2 regions of the Caldimonas aquatica genome follow, and region 1 is predicted to be linked to the other one. Evidence: predicted binding sites of a transcription regulator. Region 1 holds the regulator's gene; the other holds the start of a gene.
What was found. Region 1 encodes LexA, which represses DNA repair genes until DNA is damaged. Its sites were predicted from a motif close to ACTGTATNNNNATACAGT; they were not measured.
Positions count from the first base shown of each region.

Region 2: OMP39_RS09410 (PA0069 family radical SAM protein) is a predicted target of LexA. The motif match lies at 7,403-7,420, and genes of this name have one in related genera.

Region 1 is NZ_CP110257.1:1,784,565-1,793,573, forward strand. Features, by position in the region: gene dapE (succinyl-diaminopimelate desuccinylase) at 1-280, shown strand, start outside; gene prmB (50S ribosomal protein L3 N(5)-glutamine methyltransferase) at 277-1,152, shown strand; gene OMP39_RS08075 (ABC-F family ATP-binding cassette domain-containing protein) at 1,149-3,098, shown strand; gene OMP39_RS08080 (MarR family winged helix-turn-helix transcriptional regulator) at 3,312-3,803, shown strand; gene OMP39_RS08085 (organic hydroperoxide resistance protein) at 3,837-4,262, shown strand; gene OMP39_RS08090 (asparaginase) at 4,296-5,234, opposite strand; gene lexA (transcriptional repressor LexA) at 5,377-6,051, shown strand; gene OMP39_RS08100 (hypothetical protein) at 6,489-7,307, shown strand; gene OMP39_RS08105 (ABC transporter ATP-binding protein) at 7,360-9,000, opposite strand.
Region 2 is NZ_CP110257.1:2,080,133-2,089,141, reverse strand. Features, by position in the region: tRNA gene OMP39_RS09445 (tRNA-Leu) at 140-230, shown strand; gene OMP39_RS09440 (MFS transporter) at 259-1,569, shown strand; gene murI (glutamate racemase) at 1,607-2,449, opposite strand; gene OMP39_RS09430 (electron transfer flavoprotein subunit beta/FixA family protein) at 2,680-3,429, shown strand; gene OMP39_RS09425 (electron transfer flavoprotein subunit alpha/FixB family protein) at 3,455-4,387, shown strand; gene OMP39_RS09420 (acyl-CoA dehydrogenase) at 4,514-6,319, shown strand; gene OMP39_RS09415 (NAD(P)H-dependent flavin oxidoreductase) at 6,388-7,314, shown strand; gene OMP39_RS09410 (PA0069 family radical SAM protein) at 7,432-8,535, shown strand; gene OMP39_RS09405 (phosphatase PAP2 family protein) at 8,749-9,009, opposite strand, start outside.

The DNA of each region.
Region 1 (9,009 bases):
TGTGCAATGGACGCTGGGCGGGCGGCCGTTCCTGACGGAACCCGGAACGTTGACGCACGCCCTCACCGAGGCCATCCGGCAGGAGACGGGCCTCGTACCCGAGCTCTCCACCACCGGCGGCACTTCGGACGGGCGATTCATTGCCCGGCTGTGCCCGCAGGTCATCGAGTTCGGCCCGCCGAACGCCACCATCCACAAGATCGACGAGCATGTGGACGTGGCCTTCATCGAGCCGCTGAAGAACATCTACCGCAGGACGCTGGAAGCGCTGATCGCATGACCCTCATCGAGATGATCGAGCGCATGAGCGCCCGCCTCGACCAGGCGGGCGTTTCGTTTGGACACGGCACCACCAACGCCTTCGACGAAGCGGCGTGGCTGGCGTTGTGGGCGCTGCACTTGCCGCTGGACGGTCTGGCCGCCCACGCTTCGCGCGAGCTGTCGCGCGCGGACCAGGCGCGCATCAACGCCCTGGTGGACGAACGCATCACGACCCGCCGACCCGCCGCCTACCTGACCCAGGAAGCCTGGCTGCAGGGCGTTGCGTTCTACGTCGACGAGCGCGTGATCGTGCCGCGCTCCTTCATCGCCGAGCTGCTGGCCGACGGCACCATCGACCCTTGGCTGTCGGACCGCACGCGCCGCGTGCTCGACCTGTGCACCGGCAACGGCAGCCTCGCCGTGCTGGCGGCGATGGCCTATCCCGACGTGACCGTGGAGGCGGCGGACCTGAGCGCAGACGCGCTGGAGGTCGCCCGCATCAACGTCGAACGCCACGGCCTGACGGAGCGTGTGAGGCTGGTGCACAGCGACCTCTTCGACGCGCTGCCCGGCCCCTACGACCTCATCCTGTGCAACCCGCCCTACGTGAACGCCCGCTCGATGGCCGCCTTGCCGCCGGAGTACCAGGCCGAGCCCGCCCTGGCCCTGGCCGGCGGTGACGACGGCATGGACCTCGTGCGGCGGCTGCTGCGCGACGCTGCGGCCCGCATGAGCGAGGACGCCGTGCTCGTGCTGGAGATCGGCAACGAGCGCGAGCATTTCGAGGCCGCCTTCCCGCAGTTGGAGGTGGTGTGGCTGGCGACCAGCGCGGGCGACGAGCAGGTGCTGCTCGTCACCCGCGATGCGCTCCTCGCGGGAGGCCCGCGGTGATCGTCCTCAAGAACCTGACGCTGCGCCGCGGCGCCAAGGTGGTGCTGGAAGACGTCGACCTCACCATCCATGCCGGCGAGAAGGCCAGCGTGGTCGGGCGCAACGGCGCGGGCAAGTCGTCGCTCTTTGCGTTGCTGACCGGCCAGCTGCTGCCCGATGCAGGCGACGCGAGCATCCCGCCCGGCTGGCGCATCGCCGAGGTCGCCCAGTCGATGCCGGAGACGACCGACTCGGCGACCGACTTCGTGCTGCAAGGCGACCAGGCGTTGATGGAGGCGCAGGCCGCGCTCGCGGCGGCCGAGGCCGGCGGCGACGGCGATGCCATTGCGGAAGCCCACCAGCGCATCCAGGACGCGGGCGGCTTCGACGCCCGGCCGCGCGCGCAGGCTCTGCTGCTCGGCCTCGGCTTTCGCGGGGACCAGCTCGACCGCCCCGTCAACAGCTTCTCCGGGGGTTGGCGCATGCGGCTGCAGCTGGCCCGCGCGCTGATGTGCCCGGCAGACCTGCTCCTGCTCGACGAGCCGACCAACCACCTGGATCTGGATGCGCTGGTGTGGCTGGAGAGCTGGCTCAAGCGCTTCGAGGGCACGCTGCTCGTGATCAGCCACGACCGTGAGTTCCTCGACGCGGTGACCCGCGTGACCGTCCACCTGGAGGACGGCAAGCTCACGCGCTATGGCGGCAACTACAGCGCCTTCGAGACCCTGCGGGCCGAGCGGCTCGCTCAGCAGCAGGCCGCCTACGAGCGCCAGCAGGAGCGCATCGCGCAGCTGCAGCGCTTCATCGACCGCTTCAAGGCCAAGGCCACGAAGGCGCGCCAGGCCCAAAGCCGGGTGAAGGCACTGGAGCGGATGGAAAAGCTGGCGCCGGTGCTGACCAGCTCGGACTTCAGCTTCGAGTTCCGCGAACCGGCCAGCCTGCCCAATCCCATGCTCTCGCTCAAGGGCGTGGCATGCGGCTACCCGGCCGCCACGCCGGGAGGGGCTCCCGCGGTCATCGTGCACGACGTGAACCGCACCGTGCTCGCCGGCCAGCGCATCGGCATCCTGGGCGCCAACGGCCAGGGCAAGTCGACCCTCGTCAAGACGATCGCCCGCGTCCTGGCACCCATCGACGGACAACTCACCGAGGGCAAGGGCCTGGCGATCGGCTATTTCGCGCAGCAGGAGATGGATGTGCTGCGGCCGGACGAGAACCCGCTGCAGCACCTGATCCGCCTCGCCAAGGAGGTCAGCCCCCAGGCCCGCGAGCAGGAACTGCGGGACTTCCTCGGCGGCTTCCGGTTCATAGGCGACATGGCGCAGCAAAGCGTGGGCTCCATGAGTGGCGGCGAGAAGGCCCGCCTGGTGCTCGCGATGCTCGTCTGGCAGCGCCCCAACCTGCTGCTGCTCGACGAGCCGACCAACCACCTCGACCTGACGACGCGCGAGGCGCTCAGCATGGCGCTCAACGAGTTCGAGGGCACGGTGATGCTGGTGAGCCACGACCGCGCGCTGCTGCGTGAGGTCTGCGACGAGTTCTGGCTCGTCGCCAAGGGCCGCGTCGAACCCTTCGACGGCGACCTCGACGACTACCAGCGTTGGCTGCTCGAGCAGGCCCGCCTGCAGCGCGAAGCCCTCGCCCGCGGGGATTCCCCTGCGTCGGGCGCCGCGCAGGAAAGCGGCGCCAACCGCCGCGACGAACGCCGCGCGCAAGCGCAGGCCCGGCAACGCCTCGCCGAGCAAGCCAAACCGATCAAGAAGGCGCTCGCGGCGGTGGAAGCCGATGTCGCCCGCCTGACCGAGGAAAAGCAGGCGCTCGAACAAGCCCTGGCCGGCGGGGGCCTCAGCCCTGCCGAGTTGGCCGACCACGGGCGCCGGCTGAAGGCCGTGTCCGAGGCGCTCGAAGCCGCAGAGACACGCTGGCTGGAACTCGCGGACCAGCTCGAAGCGCTCGGCGCCTCGTAGCCCGAACAGCCCGAACAGCCCGACCCTCCGCCCTGACACTGCCCGCGCGGCGGGGCGGCCCCGTTCTTGTCCGACCTGCGTCGCAGCGATGCGGGGCATGGCCGTTCTTCATCTCACTCTGGCCGAGGACCACCCTCGTTCCCGCCCCTTCTCTCGAAACGGTTTTTGTCGCTTCTATTGCGTGCTATTTAATTGTGCTCGACAATCTCCACCATGCCGCGCCGCCCTACCCCTGTCGCCGAAGACGACCTGCTCCTGCTGGACAACCAGCTCTGCTTCGCGCTGTATTCCGCCTCGCTGGCGATGACCAAGCTCTACAAGCCGATGCTCGACCGCCTCGGCCTCACCTACCCGCAGTACCTGGTCATGCTGGTGCTGTGGGAGACGGATGGCAGATCGGTCAGCGAGCTGGGTGAACGCCTGCAGCTCGATTCGGGCACCCTCACGCCCCTGCTCAAGCGCCTGGAAGCGGCGGGCCTGGTGCGTCGTGAACGGGCCACCGACGACGAGCGTCGCGTGCTCGTCCACTTGACGAGCGAAGGCCGCGCGCTTCGACGTCGCGCCGTGCAGGTGCCGAAAGAGGTCGCCTGCGCGACCCAATGCAGCATCGAAGAAATCATCGACTTGCGACAGCGCCTGCACGCCCTGCGCCGCCGGCTGCAACCGGCCGCCCTGCCTCGCGAGCGCAAGCAGGACGCGGCATGAGCACGACCTCTGTCCTCCGCTGAAAGGAACCCTGTGAAACTCGAAAAAGCCCTGTACCGTGCCGAAGCCACCGCCACAGGCGGCCGTGACGGCCGCGCCGCGACACCCGACGGCACGCTGGACGTCAAGCTGCGCACCCCTCGCGAACTCGGCGGCGCAGGCGGTGCCGGCACCAACCCCGAGCAGCTGTTCGCCGCCGGCTACTCGGCGTGTTTCCTGAGCGCGATGAAGTTCGTCGCGGCGCACAAGAAGGTGGCGCTGCCGGCAGACGCGTCGGTCACCGCGCGGGTCGGCATCGGTCCCATTGCGAATGGTTTCGGCCTGGAAGCCGAACTGATCGTCGCGCTGCCCGGACTGCCCGGCGACGAGGCTCGCGCCCTGGTCGAGGCGGCGCATCGCGTCTGCCCCTATTCGAACGCGACGCGCAACAACATCGAGGTCAAGCTCAGCCTGGCGTGACAGAACTGACGGAGGCCGGGCTGTGGGCCGGAGTCAACGACCGGCCATCAAGCGCAACAGCAGTTCCACCCGCGCCTTGCTCGGGATGAGGGGGGTGACCGGCAAGGCATCCCCCTCCCGACCCACGATCGGCCCCTCCAGGCAGCGGGTACTGCGCAACACCCGCACGCCGGCCGCCTGGGCCTCCAGCAGCGCCGTCTCCAACTCACGGTGCACGGTGCCATTGCCCGTCGCCGCCACCACCAGCCCAGCGACTCCCAGGTTGCACAGCGCGCGCACCAAGGCCCCATCGGCGTGCGTGTGGCTGGTCACGATCTCGACGCGCGGCCAGCCTGCGGGGTCGGGCTCGAGCACACCGAGCCCGAGCGGCTCCCCCTGCGGCCAGGGCCGCCACTGCCGCACGCGCCCCTCCTCCACGCAGCCGATCGGCCCCGCGTCGCCGCTGCCGAAGGCGTCGAGCCGGTAGGTGTGGACCTTGCGTACCTCGATCGCCCCGTGGATCGTCCCTGCGACGACCGCCACCACGCCCCGGGCCTGCGGATGGCGCGCCACACCGACCGCATCGAGCAGGTTCTGCGGACCGTCCGGGTGGAGCGCGGTGGCCGGGCGCATCGCCGCGGTCAGCACCACCGGCTTGGTGGGCCCGAGGACGCGCTGCAGGAAGTAGGCCGTCTCTTCCAACGTGTCCGTGCCGTGCGTGATGACGACGCCGCACACCTCCTCGCGCGCCAGGTGGTGACCGACCCGCCGCGCCAGCGTCTGCCACGTCGCGTAGTCCATGTCCTTGCTGTCGAGTTGCGCGACCTGTTCGGCCTCCAGCGGCATGTCACGCAGCGCAGGCACCGCCTCCACCAAGGCCTGCACGGCGAGTTGGCCCGCCCTGTAACCCGTGTGGTCACTGCTGCTCGCTGCCGTGCCGGCGATCGTTCCCCCCGTGCCCAGCACCACCACCCGCTTCGATTGGTTTTGCATTTCCCGCCATCCTGGATAAAAATACAGATACTGGATGCCCGAACAGTGGCGCAAGCGCCTGGGTGTGTGCGCGGCGGCCCGGGCCTGTCCGTCACCACCTTGCCGCCCCGCTCACGTGCGGGGCGCCGTTGGAGAACCGCTCATGTCCGAATCGCCCAAGCTCACCGCCCGCCAGCAACAGGTGCTCGACCTGATCCAGAGCGCGATCGAGCGTACCGGAGCGCCCCCCACGCGGGCCGAGATCGCGGCCGAACTCGGTTTTCGCTCGGCGAACGCGGCCGAAGAGCACCTCCAGGCGCTGGCCCGCAAGGGCGTGATCGAACTGGTGGGCGGCACCTCGCGGGGCATCCGGCTCAAGTCTGACACACTGCGATCCCTGCACGAGTCGCGCATCAAGCAGTTCAATCTGCCCTTGCCCAGCCTCGCGCAACTCGCGCTGCCGCTGGTGGGCCGCGTCGCAGCCGGCAGCCCCATCCTCGCGCAAGAGCACATCGATCAGACGGTGCACGTCGAGGCCACGCTCTTCCAGCGCCGCCCGGACTACCTCCTCAAAGTACGCGGCATGAGCATGCGCGATGCGGGCATCCTCGACGGCGATCTGCTCGCGGTGCAACGCAGCAAGGAGGCCAAGAACGGCCAGATCGTCGTCGCCCGGCTGGGCGACGAGGTGACGGTCAAGCGGCTGCGCCGGCACCGGCAGCACATCGAGCTGGTCGCCGAGAACCCCGACTACCCCAGCATCATCGTCGAGCCAGGCCAGGACTTCGAGCTCGAGGGCATCGCAGTCGGCCTCATCCGCAACACGATGCTGATGTGAACCGGGCGCGCGTCCGAGGCTCGGCGCGCCCGGCTTGAATGCCCGGGTTGAATTCATGTGCCGCCCGCGGGTGGCGGGCGCTCGCCGTGCAGCGGAAAGGCTGCCGTCGAGCCCCGCGGGTGGTGCCAGGCCAAGCGTCTCTCGAGCGCTTGTGCCCTTGCCTCCAATCCTGCCGAAACGTCATTGCGGTTCTTGATATTTCGGAGTTGGACATGCCTGCATCTCATTCACTCGACCTGTGCCTCAACTTCGGCACCGCGGTTGCGGCCTCGCCCGTCCCGAACGTGCGGGCCCCCGCGGCGCGGGGGCGGTCGCCGTCGCTCCAGGGCCCGTCACTTCGGGGCCCGTCTCTTCAGGGCCCCTTCCTCCTGCCCCGGCCCCCTCGGATGCTTCGCTGGCCGCAAGCCTTGGTGCGCCGGCTCGGTGAGTGGATGGGCATGCGGCCCCGCACCGAGGAGGCAACGGGGGGCACGGCCCCCGTGCCGACCGGCTGGACGGCCTTGGACGAGGCCTTGCCCTCGGGCGGCTGGCAGGCCGGCGAAGTGGTCGAGGTGTGCTCTCCACACCCGGGGTGGACGGAGATCCCGCTGCTCTGGCCGCTGCTTCGCCACGCCACTGTCTGCGGCCACCCCGTCGCACTCCTCGGTCTGCCGCCAAGCAGTCCCCTGCCCTCCTGCGTCACCGCAGACTGGTGCGTGTCGGGAGACGTTCACCCCTCCGGGGCACGCGGCGAGCAGAACCACGGGGCCACCATCCTTCCGGCGCTGCGCACGGCGGCCGAGTGGCAAGCCGCCTGCGACGCCGCCGACCGCTGGTTCGCTCGGCAAGGCCGCAGGGCACTGCTCCTGGTGTGGGCCCTGGAAGCTCCGGCCGCGGGGGTGCGGCGCCTGCGCCGGCTGGCCCGACGCACCGGTGCATGGGTCTGCGTGGTGCGCCCCAGCCTTGCACGGTGGGACGACCTGTGGGCGGACGCGAGGCTGGCTTTGCTCTGCCCGGGCGTCCGAGGTGCGCAGGTGCAGGTGCGCACGGACAACCGGCCCCTGGGGCGCACCCTGCAACTCGCGTGGCAGGCCGACATTGCGCTTCCGCCCGCGCCCCTGCACCTGGGCGACGCGCAGCCGCGCGTGCGCGTGCGGCAGGACCCGCACGATCGACGGCGTGCGGTGGTGAGCGGCCGCCTGGACGAGGTGTGCCAGGCCCTGGACCGTCTGGCGCGCGAGGAAGCGCGCGCCAGTTCCGAGGCCCACACCTCCTAGGCTCGCGGTGGGCGTGGCCGGACTGGGCCTGGCCAGGGCCGGGCCTTGGCACTCAGAGGGCGTCCTCCGGCAGCGCTGCGGCGACCAGCCGCTGCGTGTAGGAATGTCGCGGCGACTCGAGCACGTCCTCCACGGGGCCGCTTTCGACCACCTCGCCGTCCTTCATGACGATCACGTCGTGGGCCATCGCGCGGATCACGTCCACGTCGTGGGTGATGAGCAGGTAGGCCAGGCCCCGCTCCCGCTGCAATCGCTGGAGCAGCCTCAGCACTTGCTGCTGGATGGTGACGTCCAATGCGCTGGTCGGTTCGTCCAGCACGAGCACGCGCGGGTCCACCACGAGGGCGCGGGCAATGGCCAGCCGCTGCCGCTGCCCGCCCGAGAATTCGTGCGGGTAGCGGTCCAGCAGCCCGGGGAACTGCGACTCGGTGAGCCCGACGTCGGCCAGTGCCTGGGCCACCCGGGCCCGCCGTGCCTGCGCGTCGAGCTCCGGCGCATGCACACGCAGGCCCTCACCCACCAGCTCGCCCACGGTCATGCGCGGCGAAAGCGACGAGAACGGGTCCTGGAAGACCACCTGCAATTGCCGACGCAACGGTCGATCCGCACTTTGCCGGTAGGCCCACCGGCCGCCGCAGACTTCCAGTTCACCCTCGCTCGGCAACAGGCCCAGCACCGCGAGCGCGAGAGTGGACTTGCCGGAGCCCGACTCTCCGATCACGCCCAGCGTGCGCCCCGCAGCAAGACGCACCTGGGCACCCTTCACCGCCTCGAAGCGCCCCTTGCGGAACCAGCCCTTGAGTCCGGGGACGGGCACCGGGTAGGAGACCTTCAACCCTTGTGCCTGCATCAGCACCTCGCCGCCCGCAGGCTCGTCGACGTCGCGCACCGGGCGGCTGTCGATCAGCTTGCGCGTGTATGGATGCTGGGGCGCACGGAAGACATCTTCGACCCGACCTTGCTCGACCAGATGGCCGTTCTCCATCACCGCGACGCGCTGAGCGAAGCGTTTCACCAGGTTCAAGTCGTGCGTGATGAGCAGAACCGCCATGCCGGTGCGCGCCTGCAACTGCGCGAGCAGTTCCAGGATCTGCTGTCGCACCGTGACGTCCAGGGCGGTGGTCGGCTCGTCGGCGAGCAAGAGCCGCGGCTCGCCGGCCAGCGCCATGGCAATCATCGCGCGCTGGCGCTGCCCCCCCGACAGCTGATGCGGGAAGGCCCTGGCGCGCCGGGCGGGCTCGGGGATGCCGGTGTCTTGCAGCAACCCGATCGCCCGCTGCCACGCCTGGCTGCGCGTCAGTCCGTGCTTGAGCTGCAGCACCTCGGCGATCTGGTCGCCCACCGGATAGAGCGGGTTGAGCGCTGTCATGGGCTCCTGGAAGATCATCGCGATGTCTCGTCCCCGGACGGCACGCAGGTCGCGTTCCCCGAGGCCGAGCAGATCGCGCACCGGCTCCCGATCGCCCGCTCTCGGGTACAGCAGCGCCTGCCCCGTCACCTCCGCCCCTGCCGCGAGCCGCAACAAGGACAAGGCCGTTACCGTCTTGCCTGACCCCGACTCGCCCACCAGCGCGAGCCTCTGCCCAGGCCAGATTTGCAGGTCCACTCCGTGCACCACTTCGTGCTCGCCGAAGCGCACCCGCAGCCCGCGCACGTCGAGCAACGGCGGCATGTGCTCCGAGATCGTCGTCATCGCCTGGCT
Region 2 (9,009 bases), 300 kb from region 1:
AACACCGTGGGGATGCCGCGTGCGAGCCCTACTGCCCGTGGCCTCCCTCTTGGTTTGCTCAATTCTTGAGCAGCTTCCGGGGCGCGCGCCCCCGCTTCCCTTAGACTTGCGCACTCGCTCGGCCCGGGGTCTCGGGCAGGCCCGAGTGGTGAAATTGGCAGACACAGCGGACTTAAAATCCGCCGCCCCCGAGAGGGGGCGTACCGGTTCGATCCCGGTCTCGGGCACCACCCCCTCTGGCATGATGCCGCCGTCAGGATGGCCAGTGAGGACGGGATGGCGGCATGGGGTGCCAATGCTCTGCAGGAGGGCGTGCGACGGCGCGAGGTGTTCGCGTGGGCGATGTATGACTTCGCCAACTCCGGCTATACGACGGTCGTGCTCACGGCCGTGTTCAACGCCTACTTCGTCGGCGTGGTGGCGGCCGATCCTTCGTCTGGCACGCTGATCTGGACGTTGTGTTTGGCGCTGTCGAGCGTCCTGGTGATGTTGACGATGCCGTTGGTGGGCGCCTACGCCGACCTTCGCGCGGCGAAGAAGCGATTGCTGGCGTTCACGACCGTGGCCTGCGTCGCCGCCACCGCGTCGCTTGCGCTCACGGGGCCCGGCACACTCGCCTGGGCCGTGGTCGCGGTGGTGCTGTCCAACGCGTTCTATGCCTACGGCGAGTCGCTCATCGCCGCCTTTCTTCCGGAACTGGCCCGCCCCGAGGCGATGGGTCGTGTCTCGGGCTGGGGCTGGAGCTTCGGCTACCTGGGCGGGATGCTTTCGCTGGGCGCGAGCCTCGCCTGTGTCCTGTGGGCGCAGGCGCGCGGGGTGCCGGCCACCGAGTTCGTGCCGGTGACCATGTTGATCACGGCCGGGGTGTACGCCGGCGCCTCCCTCGTGACCTTCGCGATGCTGCGTGAACGAGCGCAGCCTCAGCCCGGGGCTGAGGCTGCGGGGCACGCGGCGGCATGGCGGCGCCTGGTCGGCACCTGGAGGCACGCCCGGCGGTATCGCGATTTCGTCTGGCTGCTCACCTGCACCGGGTGCTACCAGGCCGGCATCGCCGTGGTCATCGCATTGGCCGCCGTCTACGCCGAGCAGGTGCTGGGGTTCCGTCAGCACGAGACGATGGCGCTGGTCTTTCTCGTCAACATCGCTTCGGCCGTGGGCGCGTTCGCATTCGGCCACTTCCAGGATCGCGCCGGTCACAAGCTCGCCCTGGCACTCACCTTGGCAGGCTGGATCACGATGACCCTCATGGCGGCGGCCGCCACGTCCGCGCCGCTGTTCTGGGCGGCCGCGGTGGTCGCCGGCTTGTGCATGGGGTCGAGCCAGTCTGCGGGGCGCGCCATGGTCGGCCTCCTCGCTCCGCCGCAGCACGCGGCCGAGTTCTATGGTCTGTGGACGTTCGCGGTCCGGCTGGCGGCGATCGTCGGACCCGTCACCTACGGCCTCATCGCATGGGGGACGGGCGGTCATCACCGGCTCGCGATCCTGGCGACGGGAGCGTTCTTCGTCGTCGGCCTGGTCTTGCTACTGCCGGTCAACGTGGCCAGAGGACGTGCCGCGGCGGCTGCATGACCGCCGCCGAAGGAGCCGTTCGACCGCGGGATGAGCGTCAGGGCTGCGCAGGCGAAGGGCCCGTGAGCGACGCGGGGGCAGCCCGGACCTGCACCGGGAAATCCAGCCAGGCGTCGACGATGCGACGAAGGACGGCGACGTCGCCGGTGGTGTAGGCGACGGTCTCGGCCGGTTCGCAGCCGAAGACGTCCGGCCCCTCGCGTTCTTCGAGCAATCGCCTGGCGTGGCGGGCGACGGGCTCGGCCGTGTCCACCAGGATCACTTCAGGCCCCAGAGCGGCGCGCAGGGCCTCCATGGCGAACGGATAGTGCGTGCAGCCGAGGACTACGGTGTCCACGTCCGCCTGGCGCAAGGGTTCGCAATAGCGCTGCGCGAGGGCCCGCACGTCGTGGGCTGCCGTGTCTCCTGCCTCGATGGCCTGCGCGAGGCCCGGGCAGGGCTGGAGGTGCAGTTGGGCATGCTCGCGGTAGGGCGCGATGAGGCGCTGAAATTTCTCGCTGCGCAAGGTACCCGTGGTCGCCAGCACGCCGATGCGCTTGTTGCGACTCATCGCCAGCGCCGGCTTCACACCGGGCTCGACGCCGACGAACGGGACGCCGGGGTGCCGCTCCCGCAGATGACGGGCGGCGGCGGCGGTGGCGGTGTTGCAGGCGATGACCACCAACGCCGCTCCTTGTCCTACCAGGAACGAGGTGATGAGCTCGCTGCGCTCGATGACGTAGGCCGCGTCGCGCTCACCATACGGGGCGTAACCGGAATCGGCCAGATAGACGAGCCGCACGCTGGGCATCGCGCGGTGGAGCGCCCGCAGCACCGACAGCCCGCCCACGCCGGAATCGAAGACGCCGACGGTGACGGGGCGGGGGCGGGCGGTGTCCATGCTTTCGGCGGGGGAAAGATGGGGCGGGAGTCTAGCAGCGCCTCATTCTTGTGGCCGCGGTGCATCTGTTTTGACCGCCGGGGGTGGACGGGCAGGGGGCGCGATCCGCTAGAATCGAACGATCGTTCGTTTTTTGGCCCGCCCGCCGTCGCCCAGGTGGCCGCCCGCCTTGCGCACCGCACCATAGAATGGGCAGTTAACGTTTACGTCAATCCAAAGGAGAACGTCGCATGAAGGCACTGGTACCGGTCAAGCGCGTCGTCGACTACAACGTGAAGGTTCGCGTGAAGTCCGACGGCACGGGGGTGGACATCGCCAACGTCAAGATGAGCATGAACCCCTTCGACGAGATCGCCGTCGAGGAGGCCACCCGGCTGAAGGAAAAGGGCGTGCTGACCGAGGTGGTCGCCGTCTCCTGCGGCGTGACGCAGTGCCAGGAGACGCTGCGCACCGCGATGGCGATCGGCGCCGACCGCGGCATCCTCGTCGAGACGAGCGAGGAACTGCAACCGCTGGCCGTGGCCAAGCTGCTCAAGGCGCTGGTGGACAAGGAAAAGCCGGACCTGGTGATCCTGGGCAAGCAGGCGATCGACGACGATTGCAACCAGACGGGCCAGATGCTCGCGGCACTGCTCGACTGGCCGCAGGCGACGTTCGCCTCCAAAGTCGAGGTGGCCGACGGCCACGCCACCGTTACCCGTGAGGTCGACGGCGGCCTGGAGACCGTCAAGCTCAAGCTGCCGGCCGTCATCACGACCGATCTGCGCCTGAACGAGCCGCGCTACGTGACGCTGCCCAACATCATGAAGGCCAAGAAGAAGCCGCTGGACACCGTCAAGCCGGCCGATCTCGGCGTGGACGTCACGCCGCGTATCAAGACGCTCAAGGTCAGCGAGCCGCCCAAGCGCAGCGCCGGCATCAAGGTGGCGGACGTGGCCACGCTGGTCGACAAGCTGAAGAACGAAGCCAAGGTGATCTGAGCCCGCAGCCACCCGGAGAATCGAGATGCCCATTCTTGTCATTGCTGAACACGACAACGCCTCCATCAAGGGCGCCACGCTCAACACCGTGACTGCGGCCGCGAAGTGCGGCGGCGACGTGCACGTGCTGGTGGCCGGTCACAACGCCCAGGGCGCGGCCCAGCAGGCCGCGCAAATCGCGGGCGTTGCCAAGGTGCTGCTGGCCGACGCGCCCCACCTGGCCGAGGCTCTGGCCGAGAACGTCGCTGCGCAGGTGCTGGCGGTGGCGGGCGGCTACAGCCACATCCTCTTTCCCGCCACGGCGGCCGGCAAGAACGTCGCCCCGCGCGTGGCGGCCAAGCTGGACGTGGCGCAGATCTCCGACATCACCAAGGTCGAAAGCGCCGACACCTTCGAGCGCCCGATCTACGCCGGCAATGCCATCGCGACGGTGCAAAGCGCCGACGCGGTGAAGGTCATCACGGTGCGCACGACGGCCTTCGACGCGGCCCCGGCCACCGGCGGCTCGGCGGCGGTCGAGACGGTGAGCCCGGTGGGCGATGCCGGCACGTCGAGCTTCGTCGGCCGCGAGACGACCAAGAGCGACCGCCCGGAGCTGACGGCTGCCAAGATCATCGTCTCGGGCGGCCGCGCGCTCGGCTCGGCCGAGAAGTTCACCGAGCTGCTCACGCCGCTGGCCGACAAGCTCGGTGCCGCGCTCGGCGCGAGCCGTGCGGCGGTGGATGCCGGCTATGCGCCCAACGACTGGCAGGTGGGGCAGACGGGCAAGATCGTCGCGCCGCAGCTCTACATCGCCTGCGGCATCTCGGGGGCCATTCAGCACCTGGCGGGCATGAAGGATTCGAAGGTGATCGTCGCGATCAACAAGGACCCGGAAGCCCCGATCTTCAGCGTGGCGGACTACGGCCTCGAGGCCGACATCTTCACCGCCGTGCCGGAGCTCGTGAAGGCGCTGTGATGCCGTCGGCGGGCGCCGCCCGTTCCGGCGCCCGCCGCCCACCCGTCGCACACGACCCGGCGCCCGAACGAGGTCCCGGGTCTTTTTTCTGCCCCGAAAGAGGGATGTGACAACCGAGGAGTCGCCGTGAGTTACCAAGCCCCCGTCAAGGACATGCTGTTTTGCATGAAGGAGCTGGCCGCGCTGGAGCAAGTCGCCCAGATGCCCGGCTTCGAGGAAGCCGGTCTGGAGACCGCCCAGGCCGTGCTGGAGGAGTGCGCGCGCTTCAACGAAGGCGTGCTGGCGCCGCTGAACTGGGAGGGCGACAAGAACCCCGGCAGCTGGGAGCGCGGCGAGGTCAAGACGGCCCCGGGCTTCAAGGAAGCCTTCCGGCAGTTCGCCGAAGGGGGCTGGCAGGGGCTGCAGCATCCGGCGGAGTTCGGGGGGCAGGGGCTGCCGAAGACGATCGGCGCCGCGTGCGGCGAGATCCTCAACAGCGCGAACCTCAGCTTCGCGCTGTGCCCGCTGCTGACGGACGGGGCCATCGAGGCGCTGCTGACCGCCGGCACGCCGGAGCAGCAGCAGACCTACATCCCGCGCATGATCACCGGCGAGTGGACCGGCACGATGAACCTGACCGAGCCCCAGGCCGGCTCGGACCTGGCGCTCGTGCGCACCAAGGCCGTGCCGCAGGGTGACGGCACCTATCGCATCAGCGGGCAGAAGATCTTCATCACCTACGGCGAGCACGACATGGCGAAGAACATCGTCCATCTCGTGCTGGCGCGCACGCCCGACGCTCCGGAGGGCGTCAAGGGCATTTCGCTGTTCATCGTGCCCAAGTTCCTGGTGAACCCGGACGGCTCGCTGGGCAAGCGCAACGATGTCTACTGCGCCTCGATCGAGCACAAGCTCGGCATCAAGGCCAGCCCCACGGCCGTGCTGGTGTACGGCGACGACAAGGGCGAGGTCGGACCGGGGGCGATCGGCTATCTCGTGGGCCAGGAGAACCGCGGCCTCGAGTACATGTTCATCATGATGAACGCCGCCCGCTTCGCCGTGGGCGTGCAGGGCATCGCGGTGTCCGAGCGCGCCTACCAGAAGGCGGTGCAGTACGCCAAGGAGCGCATCCAGTCGCGCCCGGTGGATGGTTCCGCGAACAAGGCCGTGCCGATCATTCACCACCCCGACGTGCGCCGCATGCTGATGACGATGCGCGCGACGACCGAGGGCTGCCGGGCGATGGCGCTGGTGGCCGCGGCCGCGTACGACGCCGCTCACCACCACCCGGACGAGCAGGTGCGCAAGCAGAACCAGGCCTTCTACGAGTTCATGGTGCCGCTGGTCAAGGGCTACAGCACCGAGATGAGCCTGGAGGTGACGAGCCTGGGCGTGCAGGTGCACGGCGGCATGGGCTTCATCGAGGAGACGGGCGCGGCCCAGTACTACCGCGACGCGAAGATCCTCACGATCTACGAAGGCACGACCGCCATCCAGGCCAACGATCTGGTGGGTCGCAAGACGGCACGCGATGGCGGTCAGACGGCCCGTGCGATCGCCGCGCAGATCGAGGCGACCGAGGCCGAGCTTGCGCGCCGCGACAGCCCGGCCGCACGCGCCATGCTGACGCGCCTGAAAGCCGCGCGCGAGGCCTTCCTGCAGGTCGTGGGTTTCGTCTGCGAGCAGGTCAAGGGCCATCCGAACGCCGTGTTCGCCGGGAGCGTCCCGTACCTGATGCTTGCCGGCAACCTGATGGCCGGCTGGCAGATGGCGCGCGGGCTGATCGCTGCCGAGGAGCGGCTCGCGCAAGGGCAGGACGAGGCCTTCATGCGCGCCAAGATCGCCACCGCCCGCTTCTACGCCGAGCACCTGCTGGCCCGGGTGCCTGGCCTGCGTGATGCGATCGTCGAAGGCGGCGAGAGCGTCACGGCCTTGCCGGTCGAGGCTTTCTGAGGCGAGCACCGCACATCAACGAAGGAGACAAGCACGTGTCCGTACCCGCGATCCTCAAGCAACTGTCGATGCCGGTGATCGGCTCGCCACTGTTCATCATCAGCAACCCCAAGCTGGTGATCGAGCAGTGCAAAGCCGGCATCGTCGGATCGATGCCGGCGCTCAATGCCCGCCCGGCCTCGCAACTCGACGAGTGGCTGGCCGAGATCACCGAAACGCTCGCGGCGTACAACCGCGCGCACCCCGAGCGGCCGGCCGCGCCGTTCGCGATCAACCAGATCGTGCACAAGTCCAACGACCGGCTGGAGCACGACCTGGAGCTGTGCGTCAAGTACAAGGTGCCTGTCATCATCACGTCGTTGGGTGCGCGCCCGGAGGTGAATCAGGCCGTCCACTCCTACGGTGGGGTCGTGCTGCACGACGTGATCAACAACACGTTCGCACGCAAGGCGATCGAGAAGGGCGCCGACGGCCTCATCGCCGTGGCGGCCGGCGCGGGCGGCCACGCCGGCACGACCAGCCCCTTTGCGCTGGTGCAGGAGATCCGCGAGTGGTTCGACGGTCCGCTGGCCTTGTCCGGCGCCATCGCCACCGGCCGCGCGATCCTGGCAGCGCGCGCGATGGGAGCCGACTTCGCCTACATCGGCTCGGCCTTCATCGCGACCGAGGAGGCGCGGGCAGTGGAGGGGTACAAGCAGATGATCGTCGAGAGTACGAGCCAGGACATCGTGTACTCGAACCTCTTCACCGGCGTGCACGGCAACTACCTGCGGGGCTCCATCGTCAACGCCGGCCTGGACCCGGACAACCTCCCGCAAAGCGATCCGAGCAAGATGGACTTCGGCGGTGGCGAAGGGGCCAAGAAGGCCTGGAAGGACATCTGGGGCTGCGGCCAGGGCATCGCTGCGGTCAAGGAAGTCGTGCCCGCCCGGGTGCTGATCGAGCGGCTGCGCAGCGAGTACGAGGCGGCCCGGCAGGAGTTGTGCGCGCCCTGACCGGCGTCGCGCGCTGACGCGACCGGGGCAGGCGGACGCCGGCCGGGAGGCGGCGCTGCGGCTTTCGCGGCGCCCGCCGAGTGCGTATACTGTATGGGTATACAGCACTGATGGCCCGTGACTGCTCGCTTGCCGCCCTGTCTGCCGTCGCCGCCCGGCCTCAAGGGCCGCGGCACGCCGGTGCGCATCGCTCACCGCTTCGAGCGCGAGAGCCGGGAGCCTTTCGATGACGGGTGGGGCACGCTGGACCAGCAGGCGGCGCTCGAAACCCTGCCGGCGGCCACGCAGGTGATCGAGGAGCGGGCCAAGTCCCTCCTCGCGCGCAACGACTCCCCCGACGTCCCCTTCGAGCTGTCGATCAACCCGTACCGCGGCTGCGAGCACGGTTGCATCTACTGCTACGCGCGGCCGACGCACAGCTACCTCAACCTTTCTCCGGGCCTGGACTTCGAGACGCGGATCGTCGCCAAGGTCAATGCGGCCGAGCGGCTGGAGGAGGAGCTGGCGAAGCCCTCGTACCGGCCCTCGCCGGTCAACATCGGCTCCGCAACCGACGCCTACCAGCCGGTGGAGCGGCGGCTGGGGATCACCCGCCAGGTGCTCGAGGTGCTCGAGCGTTGCCGGCACCCCTACACCATCGTGACCAAGTCCTCGGGGATCGAGCGGGACCTCGATCTGCTGGCCTCGGCGGCCGCGCGGCAGCAGGCCTGGGTGTCGGTGAGCATCACGACGCTCGACCCCGCGCTCGCCCGCAAGCTCGAACCGCGTGCGGCAGCGCCCCATCGGCGGCTGCAAACGGTGCGGCGGCTGCGGGAGGCCGGTGTGCCGGTGGGCGTGAACGTCGCACCCATCATCCCGTTCATCAACGAGCCGGAGATCGAGCGCATCATCGAGGCGGCGGCCGACGCCGGCGCCGCCTCGATCCACTACACGGTGCTGCGACTGCCTTGGGAGGTGGACCCGCTGTTTCAGGACTGGCTGGCGCGTCACTTCCCCGAGCGCGCCGCACGGGTGATGGCTCATGTGCGCGAGATGCACGGGGGGCGTGACTATCGCGCGGAGTTCGGCAAGCGCATGAAGGGCGACGGCTTGTGGGCGCAACTGGTGCGACAGCGCGTGCGCCAGGCCGCGAAGCGCTGCGGCATCGAGGGCGCGGCGCCGGCCCTGGACACCTCGGCCTTCGTGCCTCCCCGTCGGGGAAGGCAGCAGGAGCTCTTCTGAGCCACGAGCGGGAGACGCGGCAGGGGAAGCGCCCGTGGACGAGGGGGACGAGGGGGACGAGGGGGACGAGGGGGACGAGGGGGACGAGGGGGACGAGGGGGACGAGGGGGACGAGGGGGACGAGGGGGACGAGGGGGGCGAGGGGGGCGAGGGGGGCGAGGGGGAGCGAGGGGGAGCGAGGCTTTCGGGGGCGCAGCGTTCCCGCGCTCGCGTTCAGAGCCGGGAGGCGTCAGCGCGGCGGATGAGATGGTGGGCCAGATGGAAGGTGGAGGCGCACAGGCTCCAGCAGATCCAGGCCGTATAGAGCGTGTGGCTGGGGTAGTGGGCGCCGCGCAGCGTCTGCGCCGCACCGAACAGCAGCCCCGAGGAGACCACTCCCGCGAGCCAGGCCCGCGCTCGGCGCCCGTCCGCCTCGCGCAGGGCGAAGTAGCCCGCCAGGAACGCGAAGGCCCCCGAGGCGTGCCCCGAAGGAAA